3 regions of the Pseudonocardia sp. Ae505_Ps2 genome follow, and region 1 is predicted to be linked to each of the others. Evidence: riboswitches for the same ligand, from Rfam matches in the RefSeq annotation. Region 1 holds a riboswitch; each other region holds the start of a gene.

Region 1 (6,926 bases):
ACGTCGGCTGCAGGTCGAGCCGCAGCCCGAGCGTGTCCGCGACGAGCTGGGCCAGGTCCGGCTCGACGCCGATGACGGTGCGGTCGTCGTCGGCGCGGAAGGACAGCGGCGGGTTCCCGCTGCCGGTGGTGGCCACGGTGAGCTCTCCCGACTCGCGGACCGCGGCGGGGACCGTCGCGGCGATGGCCTCGATGCGGTCCGCACGGACACGGTTCTGCTCCGGGCTGGTGTTCACCGCCGTCCCGGGGTCCACCGGGGCGGCCTGGTCGGGATCGGCGCCGGCGCAGCCGACGGCGGCGACCAGGGGCAGGACGAGGGCGACGGCCGCGAGGCGCAGGTGGCGCAGCGGCCGGGGGATCCGGGACATCGATACTCCTGTGGGGAGGTCGGCGCAGACCGGGGTCAGCGCAGGACCGCGCCGAGGAAGGCGCGGGTACGGGGTTCACGCGGGGTGTCGAGCACCGCGGCGGGCGGGCCGGACTCGACGACGCGGCCCTCGTCGAGGAACACGACGGTGTCGGCGACCTCGCGGGCGAAGCCGATCTCGTGGGTGACCACGACCATCGTCGTGCCGTCCCGGGCGAGATCGGAGATGACCTCGAGGACCTCGCCGACGAGCTCCGGGTCGAGCGCGGAGGTCGGTTCGTCGAACAGCAGCAGCTGCGGGTGCAGGGCGAGCGCGCGGGCGATCGCGACGCGCTGCTGCTGACCGCCCGAGAGCCGCCGCGGGTACTCGTCGGCCTTGTCGGCGAGCCCGACCCGGGCGAGCAGCTCACGGGCCTCGGCGTGGACGGTGGCACGGTCGCGGCGTTGCGCCGACAGCGGCGCCTCGACGACGTTCTCCAGCACCGTCAGGTGGGCGAACAGGTTGAAGCTCTGGAACACGAAGCCGATCCGGCTGCGCCGGCGCAGGATGCGCCGCTCCGGCAGTTCGTGCAACCGGGCGCCGACCCGCCGGTAGCCGATCAGCTCGCCGCCGACCCGGACCGTGCCGCGGTCGACCTTCTCCAGGTGGTTGATGGTGCGCAGCAGGGTGGACTTGCCCGACCCGGACGGCCCGATGACGACGGTGACCTCGCCGGGGGCGACGGTCAGGTCGACCCCGCGCAGCACCGGCAGCGGACCGAAGCTCTTGTGCACCCCGCGCAGCTCCACCATCGGGGCAGTGCCGGCGGCGGTCATGCCGTGGCCCCCCGCCGGCGCCGTCCGGACACCGCGGCCCGCGCGCGTTGCAACGGGGTCGGTGGCAGCGTGCGCTGCGCGCCGCGGGCGTAGTACCGCTCGACGTAGAACTGGCCGACCGACAGCGCACTGGTCAGCACCAGGTACCAGACGGCGGCGACCAGCAGCATCGGGATGACCCGTCCGGTCCGGGTGTAGATGACCTGCACCTGGTAGAAGAGCTCGGACAGCGCCATGATGTAGACCACCGAGGTGCCCTTGACCAGGCCGATCAGCTCGTTCGCCGCGGTCGGGACGATGATCCGCATCGCCTGCGGCAGCTGGATCCGCCGGAACCGGCGCCAGGCCGGGATGCCGAGCGCGGTGGCGGCCTCCAGCTGGCCGGCGTCGACGCCCAGGAACCCCGAGCGCACGACCTCGGCGGCGTAGGCGGCCTGGTGCAGGCCGAGCCCCAGCACCGCGGCGGTGACCGGGCTGACCAGCTCCATCGTGCCGAACTCGACGAACGACGGACCGAACGGGATGCCGATCGAGAGCCGGTCGTAGAGCAGGGCGAGGTTGTACCAGAACAGCAGCTGCAGGATCAGCGGCACGGACCGGAAGATCCAGATGTAGGTCCAGCTGACCGAGCGCAGCAGCGGGTTGGGCGAGAGCCGCATCACCGCGAGCACCGTGCCGAGCACGAACCCGACGACGATGCCGAGCACCGTGAGCTGCAGCGTCAGCAGCACCGCGTTCACGATGGACGGGGCGAACAGATAGCGGCCGACGGTCGGCCAGTCCCAGGCCGGGTTGGTGACCAGCGCGTTGACCGCCATCGCGGCCAGGACCGCCACCACCGCGGTCCCCGCCCACCGCCACGGGTGCCGGGCCGGGACGACCCGCAGGCCGGCGTCGTCGTCCCCGGTGGGCGGGACGGCGCCCGGGGCGGCCCGGGCCTCGGTGCGGCTGCTCACGCGAAGCCCCCGGTCAGGTACTTCTCGAACGGGTGCGGCCCGACCGTCTCCGGGTGCAGGGTCCGGTCGTAGAGCGGCGTGTAGCCCGCGGCGAGGTAGAGGTGGCGGGCCTCGGGCTGGCGCGGACCGGTCGTCAGGTAGATGCGCCGGTAGCCGCGGGCGGCGATCGTGTCCTCCAGCTCGGTGAGCACCCGGCGGGCCAGGCCGCGGCGGCGGTACGCCGAGCCGGTCCAGATCCGCTTGAGCTCGGCGGTGTCGGAGTCCCACCGGCGGAAGGCGCCCCCCGCGACGGGGGTACCGCCGTCGAGCAGCAGGACCACCCCGCCGGACGGTGGGGCGAACCGGCTCGCCTCGCGGAGGGTCTCGGCGTCGAGGTCGCCGAGGGTGTGGCCGTAGCGGACGCCGTACTCCTGGTCGAGCTCGACCAGCATCGGGCGGACGAGCGGGTCGGTGTAGGCGACCCAGCGGACCTCCGGGCGGGCGGAGGTGGTGGGCGGGGCGGGGTGGAGCGCGGTCACGGTGGGGACCTCTCGGTGCGAGCGCTGCCCTCGGGCAGGCGGGGACCGGCCGGCCGCGGTGGCGGGCGGTCCGGTGCGGGGCACGGGTGGAGAGGTCAGCGACAGAGCGCGGCGCCGGTGCGGCACAGGTCGACGTGCCGGCGACGGACCCAGCGCAGCCGGATCCGGGCCCGCTGCCCGGCGTCGGGCCGGTGCCTCGCGGGGCGGTGGGGCATCGGGGTCTCCCATCGGACCCGGCGGTAGCACCCTGCCCGGAACGGGGCGGGTTGCTGCGGCGTCGACGAGCCGGGACTCTCGACCGCTCTGGATGGACCTCACCACTGCAGCCGACGCACCGATCCGGTGTCAAGCGCGGACCGGGAGATCGGTCGTGGCATCACAGTGGGACGGCACGGTGCCCGGGCGCAGTGGCGCACCCCGTCGGCGCGGGCGGATCGCCGGACGACCCACCCGCGCCGCGGAGCGGGGTGCTCAGGTCGCGGCGGCCTCCTTCACCGCCGCCCCGACCCGGGCCCGCAGCTCGGCGAACTCCGGCGAGCCGCGCAGCGCCTCGGCGTCCACACCGGAGCGCGGCAGGTCGATCCGCAGGTCCAGCGCGATCCGTCCGGGGCGGGCGGTGAGCACCACGACCCGGGAGCCGAGGAACACCGCCTCGTCGGCGGAGTGGGTGACGAACACGCTGGTCCGGCCGGTCTCGTGGCTGACCCGGCGCACGTCGTCCTGCAGGCGTTCGCGGGTGAGCGCGTCGAGCGCGCCGAAGGGCTCGTCGAGCAGCAGCAGGTCCCGGTCGGCGGCCAGCGCCCTGGCGATCGCGACCCGCTGCTGCTGGCCGCCGGAGATCTCCCAGATCCGCCGGTCCGCGACACCGGTGAGCCCGACCCGCTCCAGCAGCCCCTCGCGGGCCACGGGACGGTCGGACGGGTTCACCCCCGCGTACTTCAGGGCGAGGTCGACGTTGCCGCCGACGCTGCGCCACGGGAACAGCCGCGGCTGCTGGAACACCACGCCGGCGCCGACACCCGGCTCGGGTGCCCGGCCGGCGACGGTCAGCGTCCCGTCGGTGGGCCGCTCGAACCCGGCGACCAGCCGGAGCAGAGTCGACTTGCCGCAGCCCGAGGCCCCGACCAGCACCAGGAACTCGCCGCGCTCGACGGTCAGGTCGAGCGGTCCGAGCGCGTGGACCCGGTCCCGGCGGCCCGGGTAGGAGTGCCCGAGCCCGGACGCGGCGATCGCCGGCACTCCCTCCCCCGCCGCGGCCCCGGTGTCGGGGTCCGTATCAGTGTCGGTGTCGGCGTCGGTGTCAGCCTGCGGCGAGGACATCCGGGAGACCCTTCGTGTAGATCGCCTTCTGGAAGGTCGCGAGGTCCGGCGCCGTGGGGATCTGCTTCTGCGCGGCGAGGAACTGGGCGGCGCTCTGCAGGTTCTGGGCGAGGTTGCCCGGGGCGCCGTCGGTGCCGAGCCACTCGGCGGAGGCCAGCTCCTGCGGGGACAGGAACACGCCCTGCTTCAGCTGGGACGCGGCGTTCTCGGGGGTCGTGCCGATCTCGGCGGCGACGGCCTGCGCGGCGGCCTGCGGGTCGTTGCGCACGGTCTCCAGGGCGCGGGCCTCGACCTTGCGCCAGGTGTCGACGACCTCGGGGTGCTGCTCGGCGAACGGGGTGGAGACCACCCCCAGGTCGAGGGTCGGCTTGCCGGCCGTGGCCAGCTCGCGGCTGGTGACCAGGGTCTTCCCGGTCTTGCGGAGCTCGTCGAGGGTCGGCAGCCAGGTGTAGACGGCGTCGACGTCGCCGCGCTCCCAGGCAGCCAGCGCGGCCTGCGGCTGCAGGTCGATCAGCTGCACGTCGGTGGGCTTCAGACCGGCACGGTCGAGGGCGGCGAGCAGGCTGTAGTGCGAGGTGGACGCGAACGCGGTGGCGACCCGCTTGCCGCGCAGCCCCGCGACGTCGGTGATCCCGGTGGCGTTGCGGGCGACGAGCGCCTCGTTGTCGCCGGCGACGTCGAGCACGAACGCGACCTGGTACGGGATGTTCAGCGGCGCGGAGAGCCCGCGGGCGACCGGGCTGGACCCGATCGCACCGAAGTCCAGCTCACCGGCGACGAACGCGGTGTTGATGTCCGCGCCGGAGTCGAACTTGGTCCACTGCACGTTCCAGTCGGGCAGGGCGTCCTCCAGCCAGCGGTTGTGCTTGGCGACCAGGTCGCCGCTGGGGAAGCTCTGGTAGGCGATGCGGATGGTCGGCTTGCCGGAGTCCTGCCCGGCAGGGCCGACGGCGCAGCCGGCGAGGACGCCGACAGCCAGCAGGCCCACGAGCAGTGCGGTCAGTCGGGTGCGGATGGTCATGCTCGTCCCCTCCACGGAACGGTGCGGCGCTCGACGGCGCGCAGCAGCGCGTCGATCACCAGGCCGGAGATGCCGATCGCGAAGATGCCGACGAGCACGACCGGGGTGTTGTTGTAGTTGCTGGCGTCCTTGACCATCCCGCCGATGCCGGGGATGCCGTTGAACAGCTCGGCCGCGACGACCGAGGAATAGGCGATGCCGACGGCCAGCCGGATGCCGGTGAAGGTCTCCGGCAGCGCCGACGGGACGATGACGTCCCGCACCACCTGGCCGCGGGTCGCGCCGAGCGCGCGGGCCGCCTCGACCAGCCCGACCGGTGCGGCGGCGACGGCCGCCGTGGTGGCGACGGCCGCCGGTGGGAAGGCGGCGAGCGCGAGCAGGGTGATCTTCGGTGCCTCGTCGATGCCCAGCCAGATGACCAGCAGGAAGAGGTACGCCAGCGGCGGCAGTGCCCGCAGGAACGTCAGCCACGGCTCCAGGACCCGGCGGACCCAGCCGACGGTGCCCATGAGCAGACCGACCAGCACACCGACGACCACACCGAGGACGACACCGGCCAGGACCCGGCGCAGGGTCATGTAGAGGTGCTCCCACAGCAGGTAGCCGCCGTAGCCGCGGGTGCCGTCGTGGGTGGTCGACACCTCCACGAACGCGCGCCACACCGTCGACGGGTACGGCACGAACGTCTCGTTCCAGACCCCGCTCGCCGCGGCGGCCTGCCAGACGGCGAGGAACACCAGCACCGACAGGACCGGCAGCAGCGCGGTACGGGGGTCGAACGCCAGGCGGCGCGGGGACGGGGGTGCGGCACGAGCCGCACCGGACGGAGTGTCGGTGGACGCGGACACGGTGGACCTCTCGGCGGGCACGGGGCGCGGACCGGCGCCGGGGTGGGCCGGGTCGTCCGCGCGCGGACGACGTGCCGGGGGCGGCCGCAGGCGCGGCCGTCGGCACGGGTGCGGACGAGGGCTCCGTCGTCTGAGGGCTCGCCGGTCACGGTTCGGGTGCAGCTCGCCCTCCACCGGGGCCCGCGGGAGCAGGGGCCGGCGGGCCGGACGGGGCGTGCACGGTCAGCGGCAGCCGACCGTGCACGGGGGACGGTGGCCGGACGTCGCGCGTCCTGCCGTCGTCCCCGCGGCACCGTAGAACAGATACCGGACGGCTGTGCCGCGGACAAGGACGGACCCACTGTCAGGAACACCACGCACCGGCCCCGTAACACCGGCCGGACCGTCCCGGTCTCCCGACCGGCGGGGCGGAGACCCACGTTGTCCGGACCGCGACCGTCGTTCGTCCACCGACCGGACGGGGGGGCGGGCGTGGCTTGCCGCCCGTGGAGCGGATCAGACACGATCGCTCCCATGACCGGAACCGCGCGTCTCGTCGCGCGCCTGCACGTGGACCTGGGTCGTACCCGGTCCGCACTCTGTCGCTGACCCGGTCACCCCCTCGGCCCGCAGCCCCACCGCACCCCCGCCCGGCGGCGGTGCCGGCCCGCTGCGCGCACGCCCGTTCCCGCCGCACCGACCTCGTCCGGGAGGACACCCATGACCGCAGTCCGTCCGAAGCAGACCGTCGTTCCGTTCGTCGTGCACTCCGAGGGCACCGGGGTCTTCCAGACCCTGCGCCCCGAGGGCGACGTCGGGCACGTCTTCACCGCCGACGCCTACCCGGCCTTCGGCGGCGCCGACTCCGCGCCCAGCCCGCTGTTCTACGCACTCGGCTCCCTGACCTCGTGCAACCAGGTGACGGCGAGCCTGGTCGCGAAGGACCTGGGGATCCGCCTGGGCCACTGGACCTTCGAGGTGCGCGGTGACCTCGACACCGCGGTGCTCGTCGGTGGCGCCGAGGGCAACGCCAACTTCGACCGGGTGCAGGTCCGGGCCACCGTCGAGACCGACGCGACGCCCGAGCAGTTCGAGCGGCTGG
Region 2 (6,926 bases), 2.2 Mb from region 1:
CGCCGTCCTCGATCGTGCTCGCCGCGGCCGGGTGCGCGCTCGTCGCGGCCGTCCTGGGCACCGTCCACGCGGCCGCGCTGGCGTCGCACCCGCTGCGCGGGCCCGCCGACCGCGGCGCCGCCGCCGAGGTCCGCGTCCGGCTCACCGACGACCCCCGGATCCTGCGCAGCACCACCGGTGGTGGCGACGAGTCCGGCGCCGCCCGGGCGATGGCGCTGGTCCCCACCGAGCTCGTCACGGCCACCGTCGGTGGCGGTCGGGCGACCACCGGCGGGAAGCTCCTGCTCCTGGCCCCGGCAGCGGAGTGGACCGGGCTGCTCCCCGGTCAGGAGGTCTCCGCCGCCGGGCTGCTCATGCCCGCACAGCGTCCCGACCTCACGGTCGCCGTGCTGAAGGTCCGCGGCGCACCGCAGGACGTGACCGCGCCGCCGTGGTGGCAGACCGGGGCCGGGGCCCTGCGCGACGGCCTGCGCGACGCGGCGGTCGCCGCACTGCCCGAGGCACCGGCGGGGCTGCTGCCCGGGCTCGCGATCGGGGACACCCGCGCCCAGCTCGCCGAGACCGAGCAGGACTTCCGGACCGCGGGGCTCGCGCACCTCACGGCCGTCTCCGGCGCCAACGTCGCGATCGTGACCGGGGCGGTGCTGCTCCTGCTGCGCCTGTTCCGGACCGACCCGCGGATCGCGGCCGCGGTGGCGATGGTCGCCCTGGTCGGGTTCGTCGTGCTGGCCCGGCCGTCGCCGTCGGTGCTGCGTGCGGCGGTGATGGGCGGGGTCGTGCTCATCGCGTTCGCCGCCGGCCGGGCGCGGTCCGCGGTGCCCGCGCTGGCAGTGGCCGTGCTCGGCCTGCTGCTGGCCGTCCCCGCCCTGGCCGTCGACGCGGGTTTCGTGCTGTCCGTCGTCGCCACCGGTGCGCTGGTGCTGCTCGGGCCGGGGTGGACGGCGGCGCTGCGACGGCGCGGGCTGCCGTCGGGGCCGGCCGAGGCGCTGGTCGTCCCGGTCGCCGCGGCGCTGGCCACCGCGCCGGTGATCGCCGGGCTCAACGGGGGAGTCGGGCTGGTCACCGTGGTGGCGAACCTGCTCGCGGCGCCCGCGGTCGCCCCCGCGACGGTGCTGGGCGTGCTCGGTGCGGTGCTGTCCGCGGTGAGCCCGGCCGCAGCGTGGTGCTGCGCCTGGCTGGCGGGGCCGTTCGTGTGGTGGCTGGTCGTGGTCGGGGACCGGGCCGCCGCGGTGCCCGGTGCCACGGTGCCGTGGCCCGCGGGCGCGGGCGGCGCGCTGCTGCTCACCGGGGTGCTCGTCGTGCTGCTGGCGATGGGCCGGGTGCCGCGCCTGCGGACGCTGTTGCTGGCGCTGCTGGTCGGGCTCCTCGTCGTCCTCGTCCCGACCCGGTTCGCCCCGCCCGGCTGGCCGCCCACCGGGTGGCGGATGGTGGCCTGCGACGTGGGTCAGGGCGACGCGCTCGTCCTCGCCACCGGCACCCCGGGGCACGCCGTCCTGGTCGACACCGGGCCGACGGACGACGCCGTCGACACCTGCCTGGACCGGCTCGGGGTCCGGGTCCTGGAGCTCGTGGTGATCACCCACTTCCACGCCGACCACGACGGCGGCCTCGCCGGCGCGCTGCGCGGTCGGGCCGCGGGCGGGATCGCCGTCGGGCCGGTGCGGGAACCGGCGTCGGGGCTGCGCGAGATCACCCGGCACGCCGAGCGGGCCGGGGCTCCGGTGGTGGGGCTCGTTCGCGGGATGGAGCTGGGGTGGCCGGAGCTGCGCCTGCAGGTCCTCGGCCCGGTCCACCCGCCCCTGACGGTCGACGGCGGCGACGGGACGGCGGTGAACGACATCTCGCTGCTGCTGCGCGCCACCACCCCGGCCGCGACGATCCTGCTGACCGGCGACGCCGAACTGGCGGCCCAGGACGACCTGCTCCACTCCGGGGTCGACCTGCGGGCCGAGGTCCTGAAGATGCCCCACCACGGGTCCCGCAAGGTGGTCCCGGACCTGATCACCGCCGTCGCGCCGCGTGCGGCGGTGATCAGCGTCGGCAACGGCAACAGCTACCGGCACCCCAACCCGGAGCTGGTGGACCGGCTGGCCGGGGCGGGCGTCGTCGTCGCACGCACCGACCGGTCCGGTGACCTGGCCCTGACCGGCGACGACCCGGCCGGGCTGACGGTGGTCGCGCGTGGCGACCCCCGTCCGGCTCCCGGCCGGCGGGGCCGGTCAGCCCCGGTTCGCCAGCGCCTCGCGGACCGCGGAGGACGTCGACGGCACGGTCGCCGTCGGGCCGACCTCGCCGGAGACGGCGTCGAGGGTCTTGAGCCCGTCACCGGTGATCATCAGGACGGTCTCGGCGTCGGGGTCGAGCGCCCCGGCCTCGAGCAGCTTCTTGGTGGTCGCGATGGTGACCCCGCCCGCGGTCTCGGCGAACACGCCCTCGGTGCGGGCCAGGAGCCGGATGCCGGCGACGACCTCCTCGTCGGACACGTGCCCGACCGAGCCGCCGGTGCGGCGCACCGAGTCGAGGACGTACGGACCGTCGGCCGGGTTGCCGATCGCCAGCGAGCGCGCGATGGTGTCCGGCTTCTGCGGCTGGATCACGTCGTGACCGGCCTCGAAGGCCCGCGCGACCGGCGAGCAGCCGGTGGCCTGGGCACCGAACACGGTGTACGGGGTGGGCTCGACCAGACCCAGGGTGCCGAGCTCGGTGAACCCCTTGTCGATCTTGGTGAGCTGGGAGCCGGATGCGACCGGGACGACCACCTGCTGCGGGAGCCGCCAGCCGAGCTGCTCGGCGACCTCGTAGCCCAGGGTCTTCGAGCCCTCGGCGTAGTACGGGCGGACGTTGACGTTCACGAACGCCCAGTCCTCGTGCTCGGCGGCCAGCTCGGTGGCGAGCCGGTTGACGTCGTCGTAGTTGCCGTCGACGGCGAGCAGGGTGCCGCCGTAGACCGCGGTGGTGACGATCTTCGCCTGCTCCAGGGAGGACGGGACCAGCACGACCGAGTCCCAGCCGGCGCGGGCGGCCGCGGCGGCCACGGCGTTGGCGAGGTTGCCCGTGGAGGGGCAGCACAGCACCGAGAAGCCGAGCTCACGGGCGGCGGCGAGCGCGACGGCGACGACGCGGTCCTTGAACGAGTGCGTCGGGTTGCCCGTGTCGTCCTTGATCCAGATCTTGCGGACGCCGAGCGCGCGGGCCAGGTTGTCGGCCTCGATCAGCCGGGTCAGGCCGGGCTCGGTGTTCGCGTGCTGCTCGACGGTCGAGGGGACCGGCAGCAGGTCCTTGTAGCGCCAGATCGACTTCGGGCCGGCCTCGATGGAGGCGCGGGTGACCGTCGGGAAGTCGTAGGCCACCTCGAGGGGGCCGAAACAGCGCGGACACGCGAACTCCGCGGCGAGCGGGGTCTCGTGGCGGCACTCGCGGCACGCGAGAGCGCGCGCGGAGCCCAGGTCGTAGGCAGAGGTGGTTTCGGGCGCAGCAGTGAGAGTCACGAGATCTCCTCATCTGTCCCGCCGGAGGTGGCGGGCCGGAATTGGCACCGTGTTCGTCGACGTCCTCGCCGCGCGGAAGGCGCAGGTCTGGGCGGATCGTCGTGCGACGCCGGTTGCCGGGGCTTCAACGGGCCGTTCCCTCTGCCCCTCTGGATGAGCCATATGCGGTTGTGGTGCTCCGGACGCCGAGCGCCGGAATCGACGACGACGGTACGCGAACGGGGCACCGCACCGCCAGACGAGGTCGTCGTGCCGGGACGCGGCTCACCCGTTGTCGGGGGTGTGGGCCACCATGGGGGTGTGAGCAGCACGAGCGAACCGGGCCCGCTGCAGCTGGTCGTCGGGGACGAGGAGTTCCTGGCCGAGCGGGCGGTGTCCGACCTGGTCCGGCGCGCCCGGCAGCGCGATCCGGAGACCGAGCTGCGCCGCTTCCGCACCTCCGAGGTGGCACCCGGCGAGCTCGCCGGGCACCTCAGCCCCTCGCTCTTCGCGGAGGGCAGGGTGATCGTGCTCACTCATGGCCAGGATGCGAACAAGGACATGACCGCCGCCCTCGCCGACTACGTGAAGGACCCGGCCGACGGGATCGTGCTGGTGGTCCAGCACGCCGGGGGGGCGAAGGGCAAGGCGGTCCTGGACCTGATGCGCAAGGCCGGGGCGCACACCGTCACCTGCAACCGCATCACCCGCGCCGACGAGCGGTCGGACTTCGTGCGCGACGAGGTGCGTCGCCACGGCGGCACCATCACTCCCGGTGCGCTCGCGGTACTGGTCGAGGCGGTCGGGTCGGACCTGCGGGAGCTGGCGGCTGCGGCCGGGCAGCTCGTCGCGGACACCGGCGGCGCCGTGGACGAGGCCGGGGTGCGGCGCTACCACCGCGGCCGGGCCGAGTCCTCCGGCTTCGCGGTGGCCGACGCGGCGGTCGCGGGGGACCGGCGGGCGGCGATGGAGGCGCTGCGGTGGGCGCTGGTGCTCGGTGTCCCGCACGTCCTGATCGCCGACGCGCTCGCGGACTCGGTGCGCACCCTGGCCAAGGTCGGCTCGGCCGGGCGGGGCGACCCGAACCGGCTGGCCGGTGAGCTGGGCATGCCTCCGTGGAAGATCCGTAAGGCCCAACAGACGGTCCGGCAGTGGCGTCCGGAGCAGCTCGCCGTCGCCATCGCGGCGACCGCCCGGGTGAACGCCGACGTCAAGGGCGTCGCCGCGGACGCGGGGTACGCGTTGGAGCGGGCCGTGCTGGCGGTCGTGTCCGCCCGCACCCCGCGCTGAGCCCCGCGCCCGCAGCACGCGCACGGGCTCCGGCCCGGGGGCACGACAGGTCCGGAAACACGACGACGGCGCCACCCCGATGGGGCGGCGCCGTCGTGGGGAACCGGGGTGGCTCAGGCCTGGACGTCGTTGAGACGCTTGGCCAGGGCCGACTTGCGGTTCGCTGCCTGGTTCTTGTGGATGACGCCCTTGCCGGCCGCCTTGTCGAGGGCCTTGGCCGCCTTGCGCTGCAGCTCCACGACGTTGTCGGCGCCGGAGTCGGCGGCCTCGCGGAAGTGGCGGATCGCGGTCTTGACCGACGACTTCACCGACTTGTTGCGCTGCCGGCGCTTCTCGTTGGTCTTGACACGCTTGATCTGCGACTTGATGTTGGCCACGTCTGCCTCTGGTCTTCCTGCCTGCTGGTCGGCTGGTCTTGTGTACGTCCGGGTCCGCTCCGGCGGCACCGAACAGCATCACTGGAGAGAGGGTCCAGGCCGTTTCGGGCGAGCACGCCGAGCGCTCGACGCACAAGGTTACCAGCGGCGTCCTCGCCCCCTGTTCCGGGTCACCAGACGCGGTAGGGCAGGAACTTCCCGTTCAGCGTGATCACGGCCCGGTCGCCCTTCGGGTCGGCGACGCGCTGCAGGTCCAGCTCGAAGTCGATCGCGGACACGATGCCGTCGCCGAACTCCTCGCGGACCAGCTCGGAGATCGTCGTGCCGTACACCTGCACCATCTCCGAGAGGCGGTAGACCAGCGGGTCGGTGAGGTCCACCGCGGCCGCGCCGCGCTCCGGCGGGAGGGTGAGGGCGTCGACGACGTCGTCGTCCAGGTCCAGCAGGGAGCCTGCGGCCTCGGCCTGCTCGCGGGTCAGCGTCTGCTGCCCGAGCAGGGCCGAGGTGGACCACTCCAGCGAGCGGCCCAGTGCCTCGGCGATCTTGTCCCAGGTCAGGCCCAGCTTCTTCTTCCGGGCGAGCACGACACGCGCCGCGCTCAGCCGGTCGAGCGGGGGGACGGGGGTGACCGACACGGTGACTCCTCCGGGTTGGGGACTGGGCTCCTGGCCGTTCGATCGTGCGCGATCGGCCGCGTCGGGGCAACGCGGGGACGCCCGGCGTGAACAGCGTGTGACGACCTGCGGTGCCACCACGGCGGCCGCCCGGCCCGACATGGGACGATGGGTCCCAGTGCCCCGAGCCCCGAGTGCCCTGAGCACCCGAAGTGCCCGAAGCCCCACGCATGAGCGAAAGCCGAGTACAGCCGAGTGACGACGTACGCCGACCGCACGTTCACCCCGCCGGAGCGCATCCGGAACTTCTGCATCATCGCCCACATCGACCACGGGAAGTCGACCCTGGCCGACCGGATGCTGCAGGTCACGGGGGTACTGAGCGATCGTGACGCCCGGGCCCAGTACCTGGACCGGATGGACATCGAGCGCGAGCGCGGCATCACGATCAAGGCGCAGAACGTCCGGCTGCCGTGGACCGCGAAGAACGCCGACGGCGTCGAGACCGAGCACGTGCTGCATCTGATCGACACCCCGGGCCACGTCGACTTCACCTACGAGGTGTCCCGGGCGCTCGAGGCGTGCGAGGGCGCGATCCTGCTGGTCGACGCCGCGCAGGGGATCGAGGCGCAGACCCTGGCCAACCTGTACCTGGCCATGGAGAAGGACCTGCACATCATCCCGGTCCTCAACAAGATCGACCTGCCTGCCGCGGACCCGGAGCGCTACGCCGCGGAGATCGCGCACATCACCGGCTGCGAGCCGGAGGACGTGCTGCGGTGCAGCGCGAAGACCGGTGAGGGTGTGGAGGCGGTGCTCGACGCCGTCATCGCCCAGGTCCCCGCCCCGGTCGGCGACGCCGACGCGCCCGCCCGGGCGATGATCTTCGACTCGGTCTACGACACCTACCGCGGCGTCATCACCTACATCCGCGTCGTCGACGGGAAGCTCTCGCCGCGCGAGAAGATCAAGATGATGTCCACCGGCGCCGAGCACGAGCTGCTCGAGATCGGCATCGTCTCCCCGGAGCCCAAACCGTCCGACGGCCTCGGCGTCGGCGAGGTCGGCTACCTCATCACCGGGGTGAAGGACGTCCGCCAGTCCAAGGTCGGCGACACCGTCACCTCCAAGCGCAACGGGGCCACCGACCCGCTGACCGGCTACCGCGAGCCGCAGCC
Region 3 (6,926 bases), 2.2 Mb from region 1:
TGTGCGCGCTGTGCGACGCCCGGCCCGCACCGGTCGTTCACCGTCGCCGGGGGCGGCATGGTGTGCCCGCGCTGCCGCCCGCCGGGTTCGGTCACCCCGGCCCCCGAGACGGTGGCCCTGCTCATGGCGCTGCTGCACGGTGACTGGGACACCGCCGACGCCTCGGGCACCCCGACCCGGCGGGAGGCCAGCGGCCTGGTCGCGGCGCACCTGCAGTGGCACCTGGAGCGCCAGCTGCGCTCGCTGCCCCTGGTCGACCGCCGCGCCCGGGTCCGGCCCGCCGCCGTCGTCGCGCCGGGTGCGCCGGGGACCGCCCCGGAACCGCCGGACGGCGGTGCGCCGACACCTCCGGACGCGCTGTCCGACTAGTGCGATCGGCCCGGTGTCCCGATCGGGCTGCCGTGAGCGGCCCGTATGCTTCGTCGAGCGGTTGACGTTCCCGGTGCGCCGCCCGCCGCGGTGCCGCCGGTCGCGGCGCACGGCGCTTCCGCCGACTCCACCGGGTGAACGTCGCTCAGGACAGGCAACCGGTTGCGCGGTCTCGTTATCCTCCTGTGATCGAGGGGACCCCAGCCCCGTCGGAGAGGCAGTCGTGAACCGACCCCACACACCGCCGCCGGACGACGACCACACCGCTCGCACCCATCGTCTCCCGGCCGCGACGCAGCGGATCCCGGTGCCGCCCACCCAGCAGCTCCCGGCCCGCACCGAGGTCATGCCGGAGTCCCCGCAGGACGGGCCGACCCGTGCGATGCGTCAGGTCCGGGCCCGCACCGAGGACGGCGCCTGGCCGGCCATCCCGATGCTGCCGGTGATCCGGCCCGACGAGTCCGAACCGCTGTCGGAGGTCGACCGGGTCCACGGGCACCGCGGGATGCGCCGGCTGCGCGAGACCATCGAGCGGCTGGAGGACCCGGCCGTGCCGGCCTGGCCCCGGCCCGACCAGCGCGACTGAGCCCGACCACCGCGGCCGAGCCCGGCCATCGGCCCCGACGTAGGGTCGGTGACGTGCCGTTCCAGCCTCCCGCACCGCATCCGTCCGGTGCCCGGCCCCCGGCGATCCCGCCGGAGCTGGTGCCGGGCCACGTCGCCCTCGTCATGGACGGCAACGGCCGCTGGGCCAACGCCCGTGGTCTGCCCCGCACGGAGGGGCACAAGCGGGGCGAGGCGTCGCTGATGGACGTCGCCCGCGGCTGCATCGACCTCGGTGTGCGCTGGCTGTCGGCGTACGCGTTCTCCACCGAGAACTGGCGGCGCAGCCCCGACGAGGTCCGGTTCCTGATGGGCTTCAACCGCGACGTCATCCGCCGCCGCGTCGACGAGATGGACGCGATGGGGGTCCGGGTCCGCTGGGCGGGCCGCCGCCCGCGGCTGTGGCGCTCGGTGATCAAGGAGCTGGAGATCGCCGAGGAGCGCACCCGCGGCAACGACGTGCTGAATCTGACCATGTGCGTCAACTACGGCGGCCGCGCCGAGATCGTCGACTCGGTGCGCCAGATCGCCCGGCTCGCCGCCGAGGGCCGGATCAACCCCGACAAGATCGACGAGCGGATGCTGGCCCGCCACCTCGACGAGCCGGACATGCCCGACGTCGACCTGTTCGTGCGCTCCTCGGGGGAGCAGCGGACCTCGAACTTCCTGCTCTGGCAGAGCGCCTACGCCGAGATGGTCTTCCTGGACACGCTGTTCCCGGACTTCGACCGGCGCCACATATGGCAGGCGATCGAGATCTACGCACGCCGGGACCGGCGTTTCGGCGGGGCCGTGGACGCCGCGACGGGCGACGCCGCGACGGGGGTGACACCGTGACCACCGATGTGATCACGGGGATGCTCGCCACCGCGAAGGGTGCGCTGGAGCGGTTCCACGACGTCACCGCCGACGACGACGGCGCGCTGACCTTCGCCCACGGCGGCGTGCTGTGCGTGGTGCAGGGGACGGAGCTGGAGGAGGGGCTGCCCGTCCTCAACCTGACCTGCGTCGTGGCGTGGGACCTGCCGGACTCCGCCGACCCGGAGCACGACGTGCCGCGACGGGTCGGGCTCGGGGTGGGGGAGGGCCTGTTCGGCACGCCCCGGGTGGTGCGCGGCGAGCGCGGCTGGGACGTGACGCTGCGCTACGCCTTCCCCGCGGCCGGGCTGGGCGAGGGTCCGATGGGGACGCTGCTCATGCTCGTCGTGTCCTCCGCGTCGAGCATGCGGGCCGAGCTCGTCGGCGGCTGACCGGCCGGCCAGGGCGGTGCCCGCCCCGGCCGCGCGGGTCACTTCTTGCGGTTGGTGCCGAGCTCCTCGGCGATCGGGTTGACCGGGTCCACGTCCTTCGTGGACTCCGACAGCCCGGGACGGGTGTGCTCGGTGCGCCGCTGCGCGCGCAGCTGCTCGGTCTCCTCGGCCGACTCGTCCGCGGTGTCGCCCGAGGTCTGGCGCGCCGGGTCGTCGTCGGCCAGGTCCACGGCGGCCACCACGGCGGCGATCGAGGCGTAGTGCTCCTCGGCCGGCACCGCCCGCAGGGCCTCGACCGTCGCGGCGTCGGCCTCGTTGCGCTCGGCGGTCCACGCCAGGTCGTCCTTGCCGGCGGGGAACTCCAGGCCGTGCAGGGCGGTGCGGACGGCGTCGGACGTCGTCGTGCGAGTGGTCATGAGGTCACCTCTCGTCGGGATGTGTCCCGACCGGGTAGCCGCTGTGCGCCGGATGATGCATCCGGCGGGGATCAGTTCCCCGGGCCGTCCGCGGTGCCGTCCCGGGTCACCGCGTCCTCCGGGGCCGCCTCGCCGCTGCCGTCGAGGTGCACCAGCGGCAGCCCCGCCAGCTGGCCCGCGGTCATCCCGTGCGCGACGCCGAGGACGTCGTTCTGGGACTTCTTCATCCGGGCGTCCACCAGGCCGGACAGGCTGTAGGCGACCCGGCCGAGCAGCCGGACCGTCGTCTCGTCGACGAGCGGGCGCGGGGTGGAGACGACGGCGACGCCCCGGGGCGTCCCGTCGTTGGACTGGGCCACGCCGATCGAGTACGACTCGCGCGGGTTCACGTGCCGGGAGGCGTAGTGGTCGCGGAGCTTGAACACCATGTCGTGGAACCCGCTGACGTCCCCGTCGAGCTCCAGCGACGTCAGGTCGTCGGTGGTCAGCGTCTTCGTCCGGCCGGAGAAGCACCGCACGTAGCCGATCAGGGCGCCGGTCCACAGGGCCTCGACCAGCGCTGGGTCGGCGTCCACCCGCACCGGCCCGGACTCGGGTCCGCCCAGGGCGGTGACCAGGTGCTCGCAGCAGCGCAGCACGTACTGCAGGTCCTCGAAGACGGCGGCGAGCTGGGCCAGCTCGCCGGACTCCGGGACGTCGATCCGCCGGACCGTGGTGGGCGCGGGGTGCGTGTCCGTCATCGGTCAGACGCTATCCGGGGTGGCGATGCTCACGTGTCTCCATCTGAGACGGTCTGCTAGTTTCGTCGCCGAAGGTCACGAGTGCCAGCGCGAAGCCCCGGCTCGCTGGACGGCAACCCTCCTCCGCGGTGGGGTGCCCCGGGTGATGACCGGGCCGACGCGACACCCGCAGTCGGCAAGCGCGGATCCGTGCGCCACGCCGGGTCCCCGAGATCGGCCGGAGGCCCGATCATGACCCTCGCCCTGCCACGTCCCGTCCAGCACGCCCTGCCCCGCGTCGTCGGTGCGGACCTCACGGTCCCGCTCGTCGACGGCCGGTGGGCCCGCTACTGCGACCTCGACTCCGCCGCGTCCGCGCCGGCGCTGGAGCCGGTCGCCGCGCACGTCGCCGAGGTGCTGCCGTACCACGGCAGCGTGCACCGCGGCGCCGGCTGGACCTCGAAGGTCTGCACCGCGCTCGTGGAGAACGCCCGCGCCGACGTCGCCCGGTTCGTCCGGGCCCGCGCCGACGACGTCGTGGTGTTCACCCGCAACACCACCGATGCGCTCGGCCTGCTCGCCCGCGCCGTCCCCGGCCCGGTGGTGACGCTGGACCTGGAGCACCATGCGACGCTGCTGGCCTGGCGCGACCGCGAGCACCGCGTCGTGCCCGCCGCCGCCACCCTTGCCTCGACGCTCGATGCGTTGCGGGCCGAGCTCGCCGCCCGTCCCGACGCCGCGCTGGTCGCGGTCACCGGGGCGTCCAACGTGACCGGCGAGCTCCTCCCGGTCGCCGAGATCGCGCGGATCGCGCACGCCGCGGGTGCCCGGCTGTGCGTCGACGCCGCCCAGCTCGCCCCGCACCGGCGCGTCGACCTGGCCGGGTGGGACGCGGACTACGTCGCGCTGTCCGGGCACAAGCTCTACGCGCCCTACGGCGCCGGGGTCCTCGTCGGCCGCCGGGACTGGCTCGACGCCGCCGAACCGCACGTCGCGGGCGGGGGAGCGGTCCGATCCGTGTCCGTCGCCGACGGCCCGGGCGGCGGCACGGTCACGGAGTGGCTGCCGTCGCCGCAGCGGCACGAGGGCGGCACCCCGAACGTCCTCGGTACCGCCGCACTCGGCGCGGCCTGCCGGACCCTGGACCCGCTGATCGACGACATCGTGCCTGCCCACGAGCGCGAGCTCGCCGACCGTCTGCACGCCGGCCTGGCGACGGTCCCCGGCCTGCGGGCCCTGTCCTGCTTCGACGACGCGGGCGACCGCACCGCGACCGTCTCGTTCACCCTGGGCGAGCTGCCCGCCGGGCTGGTCGCGGCGGCGCTGTCGGCCGAGTACGGCATCGGGGTCCGCGACGGCCGGTTCTGCGCCCACCCGCTGCTGGCGCGGCTCACCGGCGGCCGCGACGCCGTGCGCGCGTCGCTGGGCCTGCGCACCGGCTCCTCCGACGTCGACCGGCTGGTCGACGCGCTGACCGATCTGGCACGGCGCGGCCCGGCCTGGACCTACGCCCTCGTCGACGGCCGGTGGGCGCCGACCCCGGACCCGCGCCCGGCGGACCCGTTCGCCCGCGACCGGGAGCTGCCCGCCGTCCCCGGCTGCGGGGACTGAGCCCGGGCCTCAGCCCGCCGAGCAGCGGCCGCAGAGGCCGAAGATCTCGAGGGTGTGCGACACCTCGGTGAAGCCGTGCTTCTGGGCGACCGACTCGGTCCAGGACTCGACCGCCGGCCCCTCGATCTCAACGGCGGCGCCGCACCGGCGACACACGAGGTGATGGTGGTGGTGCTCGGTCTCGCAGCGCCGGTAGACGGCCTCGCCGGACGCGACCCGCAGCACGTCGACCTCGCCGCCGTCGGCGAGGGTCTGCAGGGTCCGGTAGACCGTGGTCAGGCCGATGCCCTCGCCGGCGCGCCGCAGCTCCTCGTGGATCTCCTGGGCGGACCGGAAGTCGTCCAGCCGGTCCAGTAGCGCGGTGACGGCGGCCCGCTGCCGGGTGGCGCGGATGCCGCGCGGCCCGGCGGTGGACCGCTCGGTGACCGCCGCCGCGGTCGTCCGGCCGGTCGTCTCCGTCACGTGTCCTCCTCGACGTGGGCGACGGCGTCCACCACGATGTGCGCCAGGTGGTCGTCCACCAGCGAATACAGCACCTCGCGGCCCTTCCGCTCGCCCTCGACCACCCCGGCGGCCTTGAGGACCCGCAGGTGCTGGCTGATCAGGGGCTGGGTGACCCCGAGCGCGTCCACCAGGTCGTGGACGCACCGCGAGTGTTCCAGCAGCTGCAGCACGATGGCGATCCGGACCGGTGCGGCGAGTGCCCGCAGCAGGTCGCCCGCGGCGGCCAGCGTGCGCGGGTCGCGGGTCGGGCCCGGCTCGGGCGCGGGGTGGTGGTCGTCGTCCGCGCCCGGGCCGGCTCCCGGTGCGTGCGTGGTCTGGGCTGCGGCAGACATGTGGTGGACCCGTCCGTTCCCCCGGAGGCGGCGGCCACACCCTCCGGCGCTGCTGTGCCGTACAGGCCGCACCCGACATGGTAGGCGTGTTCGTTATCGTCGCGCCGTGCTGCTGGTCTGCCGCTTCCGCGTGTCTCCCTCCGAGGAGGCCGCGTTCACCGCGCGTGTGGCCCGCGCCCTGGAACTCCTCGCCGCCCGGCCGGGCTTCCGCGGGGGTGAGGCGGGCCGGGCGATCGAGGACGCCGGGCAGTGGGTCCTGACCGTCCGCTTCGACTCCGTCGACGCCTACCGGCGTGCCCTGGGGCCGTTCGAGGTCCGCGAGCACGTGCACCCGCTGCTGGCCGAGGCCGACACGACCACCGAGGCGACCTACGAGTCCCTGGTGACCGTGACCCCCGGCGCCGCGCCCGTCCACCACCCCAGCCTGTTGAGCTGACCCTCGGACCTCGCGCACCGTCCTGCGACCTCGCAGCCGTTGCACACGGTGCGAGGTCGCAGGAACCTGTGCGAGGTCGGTCGGGCGGAGCCACCGCGGCGGGGTCGGGGGGCAGGGGCAGGGAGTGGGGATACATGGCGGGTCGGTAATCTGGGATGCCCCGTATCCGGGGACCTCCGAACCACCTTCTCTGGAGCGCCGCCAGTGGCCAGCAAGCCCACCTCAGCCAAGATCGAGACCATCGTCGCGCTGACCAAGCGGCGCGGATTCGTCTTCGCCTCCGGTGAGATCTACGGCGGTACCCGGTCGGCGTGGGACTACGGGCCCCTCGGCGTCGAGCTGAAGGACAACATCAAGCGCCAGTGGTGGAAGAGCATGGTGACCGGCCGCGACGACGTCGTCGGCCTGGACTCCTCGGTCATCCTCCCGCGCCAGACCTGGGTCGCCTCGGGCCACGTCGGCACCTTCTCCGACCCGCTGGTCGAGTGCGAGTCCTGCCACAAGCGCTACCGCGCCGACCAGCTCGCCGAGGAGTTCGCCGAGCGCAAGGGCCGCGACCCGGAGCAGGCCGACCAGAACGACCTCTCCGAGGTCCCCTGCCCGAACTGCGGCACCCGCGGCCGGTTCACCGCGCCCCGCGAGTTCAACATGATGCTCAAGACCTTCCTCGGCCCGGTGGAGTCCGA

Evidence for each region. A riboswitch is a leader RNA that binds a small molecule or an ion and turns the genes downstream of it on or off. The one in region 1 is predicted to bind S-adenosylmethionine.
Region 2: another riboswitch for S-adenosylmethionine. It lies ahead of thrC (threonine synthase); the one in region 1 lies ahead of Ae505Ps2_RS31225 (GNAT family N-acetyltransferase).
Region 3: another riboswitch for S-adenosylmethionine. It lies ahead of Ae505Ps2_RS24625 (aminotransferase class V-fold PLP-dependent enzyme); the one in region 1 lies ahead of Ae505Ps2_RS31225 (GNAT family N-acetyltransferase).

Annotation. Positions count from the first base shown of each region.
Region 1 covers NZ_MCIP01000001.1:3,109,350-3,116,275, reverse strand. Annotated here, with positions in the region: gene Ae505Ps2_RS14955 (ABC transporter substrate-binding protein) at 1-367, opposite strand, end outside; gene Ae505Ps2_RS14950 (amino acid ABC transporter ATP-binding protein) at 403-1,182, opposite strand; gene Ae505Ps2_RS14945 (amino acid ABC transporter permease) at 1,179-2,138, opposite strand; gene Ae505Ps2_RS31225 (GNAT family N-acetyltransferase) at 2,135-2,656, opposite strand; SAM riboswitch class I at 2,878-2,970, opposite strand; gene Ae505Ps2_RS14935 (ABC transporter ATP-binding protein) at 3,128-3,976, opposite strand; gene Ae505Ps2_RS14930 (glycine betaine ABC transporter substrate-binding protein) at 3,957-4,997, opposite strand; gene Ae505Ps2_RS14925 (ABC transporter permease) at 4,994-5,845, opposite strand; gene Ae505Ps2_RS14920 (OsmC family protein) at 6,545-6,926, shown strand, end outside.
Region 2 covers NZ_MCIP01000001.1:5,342,400-5,349,325, reverse strand. Annotated here, with positions in the region: partial or broken gene Ae505Ps2_RS34310 (ComEC/Rec2 family competence protein) at 210-1,976, shown strand; gene thrC (threonine synthase) at 2,220-3,488, opposite strand; SAM riboswitch class I at 3,495-3,648, opposite strand; gene holA (DNA polymerase III subunit delta) at 3,789-4,757, shown strand; gene rpsT (30S ribosomal protein S20) at 4,871-5,134, opposite strand; gene cynS (cyanase) at 5,305-5,769, opposite strand; gene lepA (translation elongation factor 4) at 6,004-6,926, shown strand, end outside.
Region 3 covers NZ_MCIP01000001.1:5,298,794-5,305,719, reverse strand. Annotated here, with positions in the region: gene recO (DNA repair protein RecO) at 1-369, shown strand, start outside; gene Ae505Ps2_RS24650 (hypothetical protein) at 593-955, shown strand; gene Ae505Ps2_RS24645 (isoprenyl transferase) at 1,009-1,809, shown strand; gene Ae505Ps2_RS24640 (hypothetical protein) at 1,830-2,222, shown strand; gene Ae505Ps2_RS24635 (DUF2795 domain-containing protein) at 2,261-2,638, opposite strand; gene Ae505Ps2_RS24630 (hypothetical protein) at 2,710-3,378, opposite strand; SAM riboswitch class IV at 3,452-3,566, shown strand; gene Ae505Ps2_RS24625 (aminotransferase class V-fold PLP-dependent enzyme) at 3,610-4,968, shown strand; gene Ae505Ps2_RS24620 (Fur family transcriptional regulator) at 4,978-5,430, opposite strand; gene Ae505Ps2_RS24615 (metalloregulator ArsR/SmtB family transcription factor) at 5,427-5,804, opposite strand; gene Ae505Ps2_RS24610 (antibiotic biosynthesis monooxygenase family protein) at 5,911-6,240, shown strand; gene Ae505Ps2_RS24605 (glycine--tRNA ligase) at 6,445-6,926, shown strand, end outside.